3 regions of the Shewanella sp. cp20 genome follow, and region 3 is predicted to be linked to each of the others. Evidence: predicted binding sites of a transcription regulator. Region 3 holds the regulator's gene; each other region holds the start of a gene.
What was found. Region 3 encodes sigma-54, which starts transcription at its own class of promoters, with help from an activator protein. Its sites were predicted from a motif close to GTTGGCACGNNNNTNGNNT; they were not measured.
Positions count from the first base shown of each region.

Region 1: a site for sigma-54 is predicted at 1,623-1,641, ahead of DB48_RS07295 (TorF family putative porin). Genes of this name have one in related genera too.
Region 2: a site for sigma-54 is predicted at 2,072-2,090, ahead of glnA (glutamate--ammonia ligase). Genes of this name have one in related genera too.

Region 1 covers NZ_JPII01000019.1:79,263-82,547, forward strand. The annotation lists gene DB48_RS07290 (DNA-3-methyladenine glycosylase I) at 1-424, shown strand, start outside; gene DB48_RS07295 (TorF family putative porin) at 679-1,425, opposite strand; gene DB48_RS07300 (efflux RND transporter periplasmic adaptor subunit) at 1,859-3,019, shown strand; gene DB48_RS07305 (efflux RND transporter permease subunit) at 3,029-3,285, shown strand, end outside.
Region 2 covers NZ_JPII01000009.1:194,495-197,779, reverse strand. The annotation lists partial or broken gene typA (translational GTPase TypA) at 1-1,803, opposite strand, end outside; gene glnA (glutamate--ammonia ligase) at 2,172-3,285, shown strand, end outside.
Region 3 covers NZ_JPII01000026.1:4,728-8,012, forward strand. The annotation lists gene rapZ (RNase adapter RapZ) at 1-36, opposite strand, end outside; gene ptsN (PTS IIA-like nitrogen regulatory protein PtsN) at 33-476, opposite strand; gene hpf (ribosome hibernation promoting factor) at 479-766, opposite strand; gene DB48_RS08850 (RNA polymerase factor sigma-54) at 797-2,284, opposite strand; gene lptB (LPS export ABC transporter ATP-binding protein) at 2,418-3,149, opposite strand; gene lptA (lipopolysaccharide transport periplasmic protein LptA) at 3,146-3,285, opposite strand, start outside.

The DNA of each region.
Region 1 (3,285 bases), on a different contig from region 3:
GATTCAGCAGCGTGCCAGTGACCCTGAGCTAATACGTCACCTGAAAAAGACTATGGCGATCTATGACAACGCCCTGATGGTGCATGATATTAAGCTCGCCCACGGCAGCTTTGCCAAGTTTATAGCCGACTGGCCCAGCGAGAATATCGTCGGACTCTGGGCCGAGTTGAAACGCCTGGGATGCCGTCTAGGCGGCAACACTGGGCCCTACTTTCTGCGTACCATAGGCAAAGATACCTTTCTGCTGACTGAGGATATCAAGGGGTATTTTCAGGCCCATAAGCTGGTCGACGCCGGCTTTACCTCGAAGCGGGGTCTGGCTCAGGTGCAGGAAACCTTCAACGATTGGCAGGCTCAATCGGGTCGCTCCCTGGCAGAGATCAGCCGTATTCTCGCCTGTGGCGTGGGCGACAACAGGATATAACTAAGTGCTCACCCCTGTGCTTAGGGGATAAGTATGCCCCTATAAAAATCCCCTCTATGCTCGTCCTTGAGCATCGGGGATAAGTATTCTGACCCCCATGGATGGGGGAAATGCCAAAAAATGTCAGGAATATTTTTGGCCATGTACAAATCCCCTCCATGCTCATCCCTGAGCACCGGGGATAAGTATATCCCTATACAAAAAAGCCAGCCCGAGGGCTGGCAAAACGTGCAGAGATTGGAAACTGCGAGTGCTTAGAAACTCTTGCTGACGCCGATAACGACTCGGTCATCAAAAATCTTGGTCTGTGTGCCGTATACCTTATGGCTCTCATCCACTGTGCTGCCGTGGTATCTGAGATCAAAACTGAGGCCCGCGAAAGTCTTGCTTACCCCCAGGTTCCAATGGCCCCAGCCCTCGGCGCCATTACCATCGAGATCCTGATAACCTAAGCTGCCCGAGAGGCTAATACCATTTTCAAACTGATAGCTTGGATGGATGGCATAGTTGACGCCTTGCCAGCCGTCCACGCCAAACCAGTCATCGACTGTGGGTGTAACCTCTAGTTGCAGGTTGGCCTGGCCAAACTGTTTGCCTACCTTGAGCCATAACTCTGTGTAGTTAGAGTATGAGGCGCCAGGATAGAGATAGGAGAAGAGCATGACATCATAGGTAATGCCTGAATCGCCGAAGGTGCCAGCCTTACCTATGTAGGGTGCCGTGACGATTTCCAGATTAGGATCGGCAAACTTGATGTTTGAAGCGTAAACACCGCCGTACCAACCTTGATCATTTCCCCATCCCAGCGTGCCTTGCACAACAGGGACATCGCCATCCATGGTCTCTGACTCACCACGAAAGACATAATCGGAAGCAAAGGTCAGCTTACCTGTGATATTGCCACCTAACACTTGTGTGCTTTGCGACTCGGCCATGACGCCGCCAGCGGCTAACAGGCTGCCAAGGAGTATCGAACATTTTAACTGAGTTAAGGTCTTCATCATCTTCATCTCATCTAGCTGTTGTTTGGCTGATGAGGCGACTATAAGTCCAAGTTGTGAATGGCCTTGTTGGCACAGATGAACTGATCAAATAAAGATGTGAACAATTATGAACAACTTTGATTTAACCTCATGTTTCATATGGTGTTAGTTTTCATCATGATCGAATGACGAAGATCACTATTTAGACACAAAAAACGCTAAAACTGAGCCAAAAGTTGCAATCTTTAACTGTTTCTTAACAAGAAAACATGATTAAAAATAAAAATTTGCATTAACTTACAATATCTCCGCTTACTTGTTCTTGTTGCACTAAGCTAGGTGTGAGATAAATAGTTTCTAAATCTTTTTTTAATTTTGCTCACATTAAATATCCCATAGCGCCTCGATCGTGCATGGGGGTTTTTTGTTGCGGCTTTGATCAGGAGTTCTCATGCGGCAAATAGTAAAAATTGCCTCGTTAGTTAGTGTGGCGTTATGGATAACAGGTTGTGGCCAGGACGAGAACCCAGGTCATTCGGCGGCGGCTCCACAAAGCATGGAGGTTGGGGTGGTTCAGGTTGTCGAACAGTCCCAGGCTATTCAGGTTGAGCTACCGGGTCGCAGCAAGGCATACCTTGAAGCCGAGGTGCGTCCTCAGGTTACAGGAATCATCACAGAGCGCGGTTTTGTCGAGGGTGGTGAGGTGACCGAGGGTCAATCTCTCTATCAGATAGATTCGTCGACCTATAAGGCGGCGCTGGTCAGTGCCGAGGCAGATCTGGCCCGTGCCAATGCCAGTCTCGTCTCGGCCAAGGCCAAGGCGGCCAGATATAAGGCCCTAATCAAGACAGATGCCATCAGCCAACAAGATTTCGACGAGGCCGACGCCCTCTATAAAGAGGCGCTGGCTAACGTGACCGTGGCTAAGGCGGCGATCAATACCGCTAAGATTAACCTGGAATACACCCAGGTGAAGGCGCCTATCTCGGGCCGTATCGGTAAGTCGTCTGTGACTGCCGGTGCCCTGGTCACCGCCAATCAGAGCGATGCCTTGGCGACGATTCAACAGCTGGATCCCATCAATGTCGATATCGCCCAGTCTAGCGCCCAGCTACTGCGCCTCAAGGCCAAGCTTAAGCAGGGACAACTTCAGGCGGCCGACAATGCCGATGTGCGTCTGATCCTGGAAGATGGCACAGAGTATGAGCATATGGGGTCTCTAAGGTTCGCCGAGGTGAGCGTGGATGAAAACACCGGCTCAGTAACCCTAAGGGCCGAATTCCCTAACCCGGATGGCGTCTTGCTGCCTGGCATGTATGTGCGCGCCGTGTTGAACGCAGGTACAGATCCTAAGGCGATTCTGGTGCCACAGAAGGCGGTCACCCGTAATACCAAGGGCCAGGCCGTAGCCATGGTGATTGGCGGCGAGGGCAAGGTCGAGTCGCGAGTGGTGACCACAGCCGAGGTGATCGATCACCAGTGGCGCATCACTAGTGGCCTGAAGGCCGGCGATCAGCTGATCGTCGAGGGTTTACAGAAGATACGTCCAGGCGCCCCTGTAGTGGGTAAGCCGCTCAGCGAGATGCAATCAGACAAGCAACCACAGAAGTAAGGTAAAGTTATGGCTCGTTTTTTCATCGATCGCCCTATCTTTGCCTGGGTGATTGCAATTATTGTTATGTTGGCCGGGGTGCTTTCTATCATGAAGCTTCCCGTGTCGCAGTACCCGAGTATTGCGCCGCCAACCGTGGTGATTAGCGCCATCTATCCTGGCGCGTCTGCCAAGACCATGGAAGATACGGTTACCCAGGTGATCGAGCAGCGCATGACGGGTATTGACCATCTGCGTTACATCTCGTCCACCAGTGACAGCTTTGG
Region 2 (3,285 bases), on a different contig from region 3:
GGCTGGCACGCTTACGATCGTTCTCGGTCAGGTGACGCTTACGCACACGGATGCTCAGCGGAGTCACTTCTACCAATTCGTCGTCATCGATGAACTCGAGCGCCTGCTCAAGAGTCATCTGAATGTGCGGTGTCAGTACCTGAGCTTCGTCGGTACCCGAGGCACGCATGTTAGTCAGCTGCTTACCTTTCAGACAGTTAACCGTTAGGTCGTTAGCGCGAGAGTGGATACCCACTACCTGGCCTTCATAAACCTCGGCGGCGTGACCGATCATCAGACGACCACGGTCTTGCAGACCGAACAGGGCGAAGGTCAATGCCTTACCGGTAGCGTTAGAGATCAACACACCGTTTTGACGCTGACCGATCTCACCGCCCTTCACAGGACCATAATGGTCGAATGAGTGGTAGATAAGACCCGTTCCTGAGGTGGCTGTCATGAACTCGGTTTGGAAACCGATCAGGCCACGGCTAGGAATGATGAAGTCGATACGGATACGACCCTTGCCATCTGGCTGCATGTCACGCATATCAGCTTTACGGGTACCTAGCTTCTCGATAACCGCACCTTGATGCTCTTCTTCAACGTCTACGGTTAGGGTTTCGTATGGCTCGCACTTCTCGCCGTCGATCTCTTTAACGATAACTTCTGGACGTGATACGGCCAGCTCGTAGCCTTCACGACGCATGTTTTCGATCAGGATAGACAGGTGAAGCTCACCACGGCCTGATACGCGGAAACGATCCGGGCTCTCGGTCTCTTCGACGCGCAGTGCCACGTTGTGTACCAGCTCCTGTTGCAGACGCTCAAGGATGTTACGCGAGGTCACATACTTACCTTCTTTACCCGCGAACGGAGAGGTGTTTACCTGGAAGGTCATGGTCAGTGTTGGCTCGTCAACAGACAGAGGTGGCAAGGCTTCGGCGTTGCCCACGGCACAGATGGTGTCGGAGATCTTCAGCTCGCCCAGACCGGTAATAGCCACGATGTCGCCGGCGTTTGCCTCCTCAACTTCGTGACGGTCCAGACCCATGTAGCCGAGTACCTGGCCGATCTTGCCGTTACGTGTGGTGCCATCGGCCGCCACTACGGTAACCTGCTGGTTAACCTTAACGCTACCGCGCTTGATACGGCCTACGCCGATAACGCCCACGTATGAGTTGTAGTCCAGCTGAGAGATCTGCATCTGGAAAGCACCTTCGGCATCGGCATCAGGTGAAGACACTTCTCGACGATAGTCTCGAACAGTGGCGTCATGTCGGTGCCAGTCTCTTCAGGATCTAGGGTAGCGAAGCCGTTCAGTGCAGAGGCATAAACGATTGGGAAGTCCAGCTGCTCATCGGTAGCACCCAGGTTGTCGAACAGATCGAATACCTGATCGATAACCCAATCAGGGCGAGCGCCCGGACGGTCGATCTTGTTGATCACTACGATAGGCTTAAGGCCTTGAGCGAAGGCTTTCTTAGTCACGAAACGTGTCTGTGGCATTGGACCATCGACCGCATCAACTAGCAGTAGCACACAGTCAACCATAGAAAGTACACGCTCAACCTCGCCACCGAAGTCGGCGTGGCCAGGGGTATCAACGATGTTGATACGGTAGTCGTTCCACTTGATGGCAGTATTCTTCGCCAGAATCGTGATTCCACGTTCCTTTTCAAGATCGTTGGAATCCATCACCCGCTCAGCGGCCTCTCCTCGAGTCTCAAGGGTTCCAGACTGTGCCAGCAGCTTATCAACCAGGGTCGTCTTACCATGGTCAACGTGTGCAATAATGGCGATGTTACGTAAATTCTCTAACACGGATAAACCTCTTACCATCGAAAAAATAGGGTATTGATAACAGCCCTAATAATAGCTGTTGCAATAAAAAACGTGCCATTCTACTCTAGCGAGGGGCTCTCGCACAGGATTATTTTTTAGTCAGCTATGAATAGTCATGTTTATATTGGTGCGCACCATCTTGGTGAGCGCACCATTAAGAGGCAATCAATGCACCTTTATGGTGCAATATCGAGATTTCCGCCACCCGCCTGCTTTATCGTTCCCATAAAAATCAATACTTTAAACTTTTGGCACGAGTCTCGCTTTACTCATGCCAGAACCGCGTTGGTCGCAACGCTGAATGATATAAGAAGGGCATCCCCTCTACTCTACTCGGAGACTTTAGAATGTCAGTTGAATCAGTTTTACAACAACTAGAAGAACTTGAAGTTAAGTTTGTTGATTTGCGTTTTACCGATACTAAAGGTAAAGAGCAGCACGTATCTATTCCTGCTCACCAGGTTGATGCCGATTTCTTTGAAGACGGTAAAATGTTCGACGGTTCATCTATTGCTGGTTGGAAAGGCATTAACGAATCAGACATGGTACTGATGCCAGACCCAACGACCTTCGTACTAGACCCGTTCACCGAAGAAACCACTGCCCTGATCCGCTGTGACATTCTTGAGCCAGGCACTATGACTGGTTACGACCGCGACCCACGCTCTATCGCTAAGAAAGCCGAAGAGTACCTGATCTCTACCGGCATCGCCGATACCGTACTCATTGGTCCTGAGCCAGAGTTCTTCCTGTTTGACGACGTTAAGTTCGGCACCGACATGTCTGGCTGTTTCGTTAAGCTAGACGCCAAAGAAGCGGCTTGGAACTCAGGCACTCACTACGAAGACGGCAACACAGGTCACCGTCCATTCGTGAAAGGCGGTTACTTCCCAGTAGCACCGGTTGACTCTTCACAAGATCTCCGTAGCGCCATGTGTCTAGTACTGGAAGAGATGGGTCAGGTAGTTGAGGCTCACCACCACGAGGTGGCGACTGCCGGTCAGAACGAGATCGCGACTCGCTTCAACAAGCTGACTGAAAAAGCCGACGAAATCCAAATCCTTAAGTATGTGGTTCACAACATGGCCCACGCTTACGGTAAGACTGCGACCTTCATGCCTAAGCCAATCGTTGGCGACAACGGTAGCGGCATGCACGTTCACCAATCACTGGCTAAAGACGGTGTTAACCTCTTCTCTGGTGACAAGTATGCGGGTCTGAGTGAAACTGCACTTTACTACATCGGCGGTATCATCAAGCACGCTCGCGCGCTGAACGCCTTCACTAACCCAAGCACCAACTCATACAAGCGTCTTGTGCCTCACTTCGAAGCACCAGTAATGCTGGCCTACTCGGCACGTAACCGCTCTGCGTCTATCCGTATCCCAGTAGTGCCAAGCCCTAAGGCTCGTCGTATCGAGACTCGCTTCCCAGATCCAACGGCTAACCCATACCTGGCGT
Region 3 (3,285 bases):
CGATCCTGAGCGTCCTGATACCAAAACCAATTTCATTGGGTGATCACCTGATAGAGTTCGGATTCATCTTGGGTCTTTCTTAGCTGCTTAATGATCGCCTTATCATTGAGCTTCTCGGCCATGGCGGCCAGGGTGCTAAGATGTTGCTCGCATTGATCTGCGGGCACTAATAATGCAAAAAGGATATCGACGGGCTGATTGTCAATGGCATCGAATGCGATTGGTTCAGCACATTTAACCAGTACGGCCACGGGTTGATCTATGTTGGTCAGCCGCCCGTGAGGAATCGCGATACCATTGCCTATACCTGTGCTGCCCATTTTCTCTCGAGCCAGAAGGCTTTCAAAAATTTCTTGAGAGGAGAGGGTAGGGTACTGGACAGCGGCTAAGTCGCTGATAAGCTCCAGTACCTTTTTCTTACTGCCCGGAGTGGCGCAGGTGGTGCACTCCGGCCGCAGGATGGTACTCAGTTCCATCGTTAATGTTTAGTAAGCTTCTCTTTGTGTTTAATGACCTGACGATCGAGTTTGTCAATCAGGGAGTCTATCGCGGCATACATGTCCGCATGTTCGGATGTTGCGAACACTTCTCCGCCGCGGAGATGTAACTTTGCCTCAACCTTCTGTTGCAACTTTTCGACATTTAATACAACGTGCACATTATTGATCTGATCGAAATGACGTTCAAGCTTTGTGAATTTCTCTTCGATGTAGCTTCGTAGAGATTGGGTGATCTCGATATGGTGCCCAGTCAGGTTTATTTGCATAAAGATAGTCCTCCAGTTTCCAGGTTTGTTTTATAAGCTCTTGCGCTGATTCGACGGCGGTATCAGCATCGCTTCGCGATACTTGGCAATGGTGCGTCTAGCTACCTTGATACCCTGTTCGGCCAAGAGTTGAGCCATCTTGCTGTCGCTCAATGGCTTTTTCTGGTTTTCCGCAGCAACCAGCTTCTTGATGAAGGCGCGTATTGCTGTTGAAGAGCACTCTCCGCCATCGTCGGTACCGACGTGACTGGAGAAGAAGTATTTGAGTTCGAAGATCCCTCTCGGGGTATGCATATATTTTTGTGTGGTCACACGCGAGATGGTGGACTCGTGCATCTCCACCGCCTCGGCAATGTCGTTCAGTACCATGGGCTTCATCGCCTCTTCGCCAAATTCGAAGAAGCCTTGTTGGAAGTCGACGATACAGTTGGTCACCTTGAGCAGGGTCTCGTTGCGGCTCTCCAGGCTCTTGAGGAACCATTTGGCTTCCTGCAGGTGGCCACGAATAAACTGGCCATCAGCCTGGCTCTTGGTGCTGCGCGCCATGGCGGCATACTGCTGATTGACGTTGATCTTGGGCATGCTGTCGGGATTGAGCTCGACCACCCAGCGTCCCTTCTTCTTGGTGACAGTCACATCCGGGATCACATACTCGTCGCGGCTGGCGGTGATGGCGAGGCCGGGACGGGGGTTGAGTGTCTGGATCAGGGCGATGGCATCTCTTAGGTCATCTTCTTTGAGTTTGGTCTTGCGCATCAGCAGACGGAAGTCGCGGCCGGCGATGAGATCCAGATGTTCCTTGATCAGCATGCGGGCATTGGCGATATGCGGCGTGTCGTCGCTGTATTGGGCGAGCTGAATCGTCAGGCATTCGCTGAGATCCCTTGCCGCCACGCCGATGGGATCGAAGTGTTGTACCCGCTTGAGAACAGCCTCGACCTCGTCGAGTTCGATCTCAGGATCGCCCATGGCCTCGAGAATATCTTCACAGGTCTGGGTCAGGTAACCACGCTCGTCGATGGCATCTATGATGGCGGTGGCGATGGCCAGATCGTTATCGGAAAAGGGGGTCAGGTTCTTCTGCCATTCAAGGTGTTCATACAGGCCTTCGCTGGTTTCACCCTGAAAAGGCATGTCGTCGTCACGCATGGCGCCCGAGCTGGAGTTGGGCGAGGCGGTATAGACCTCGTCCCAGGTGGTATCGACCGGTAGCTCGTCTGGCATGGAGTCCTGGGTCAGGGCGTCAGAGGTCTCGACACCTGAATTATCCTGGCTCGAATCCAGCTCTATCTTGTCGTCGTACTTGGTGTCGAAGTTGTCGCTGACGGCATCATCTTGCAGCTCGACGTTGGCGCTCTCCTGCTCTTCGTCCAACTCCAGTAGCGGGTTAGATTCTAATGCCTGCTGGATCTCCTGCTGCAACTCTAATGACGACAACTGCAACAGACGAATGGCCTGTTGTAGCTGGGGCGTCATGGTGAGATGCTGACCCATTTTGAGCTGAAGTGACGCTTTCATCGTACTGCTATTCCCTTGTTTCTAATTATAAAATGAGAAAGCTCTGGCTATATGTGCCGGACAAATATATCGAATAGTCGCTAAGGCCACAATCTAAGATAGGTTTTTCTGTGTGGCCCCGTTATAAGATTAACTATAGCTTGAATTGTTCACCTAAGTACACTGCTCGTACTTGCTGGTTGTCTAAGATTTCGGCGGGTGTGCCTTCGGCGATCAGATTACCATGGCTGACGATATAGGCTTTCTCACAGACATCTAGTGTTTCGCGCACATTATGGTCGGTGATCAACACCCCCAGGCCACGATTCTTGAGCTGTTCGATGATCTTCTTGATGTCGATGACCGAGATGGGATCGACCCCGGCGAAAGGCTCGTCGAGAAGAATAAATTTAGGGTTGGCGGCCAGCGCCCTGGCGATCTCTACTCGGCGACGTTCACCGCCAGAGAGTGCCATGCCGTGGCTGTCACGGATGTGGGTGATATGGAACTCTTCCAGCAGGTGTTCCAGTTCCTCTTCGCGGCCGTCGTTGTTCAGGTCGCTGCGGGTCTGCAGCACGGCCATGATGTTGTCGCGTACCGAGAGCTTACGAAAGATGCTGGCTTCCTGAGGCAGATAACCTATGCCCTTGCGGGCGCGCAGATGCATGGGATCCAGCGTCAGGTCGTCATCGTCAATAAAGATGCGGCCCTTGTCGCTCTGCACCAATCCGACGACCATGTAGAAGGTGGTGGTCTTGCCGGCGCCGTTTGGCCCCAGCAGGCCGACGATCTGCCCGGTCTTGACCGTGAGGCTCACGTCTTGGACAACGGCACGACTCTTATAGCTCTTGGCGAGGTTCTCCGCCTTCAAGGTTAGGTGTGTCATTGTTTTTCCTGTTTGGGCTGTTCGGGTTTCTGTTCTGGCTGGATCTGCTCCTGATAGTTCTCAGGCTGAATGATGGTGATCACTCTGTCTTTGCCGCTGCTCTCGGCGATCAGCTGTTGCTGCTCTATGTTGTAGC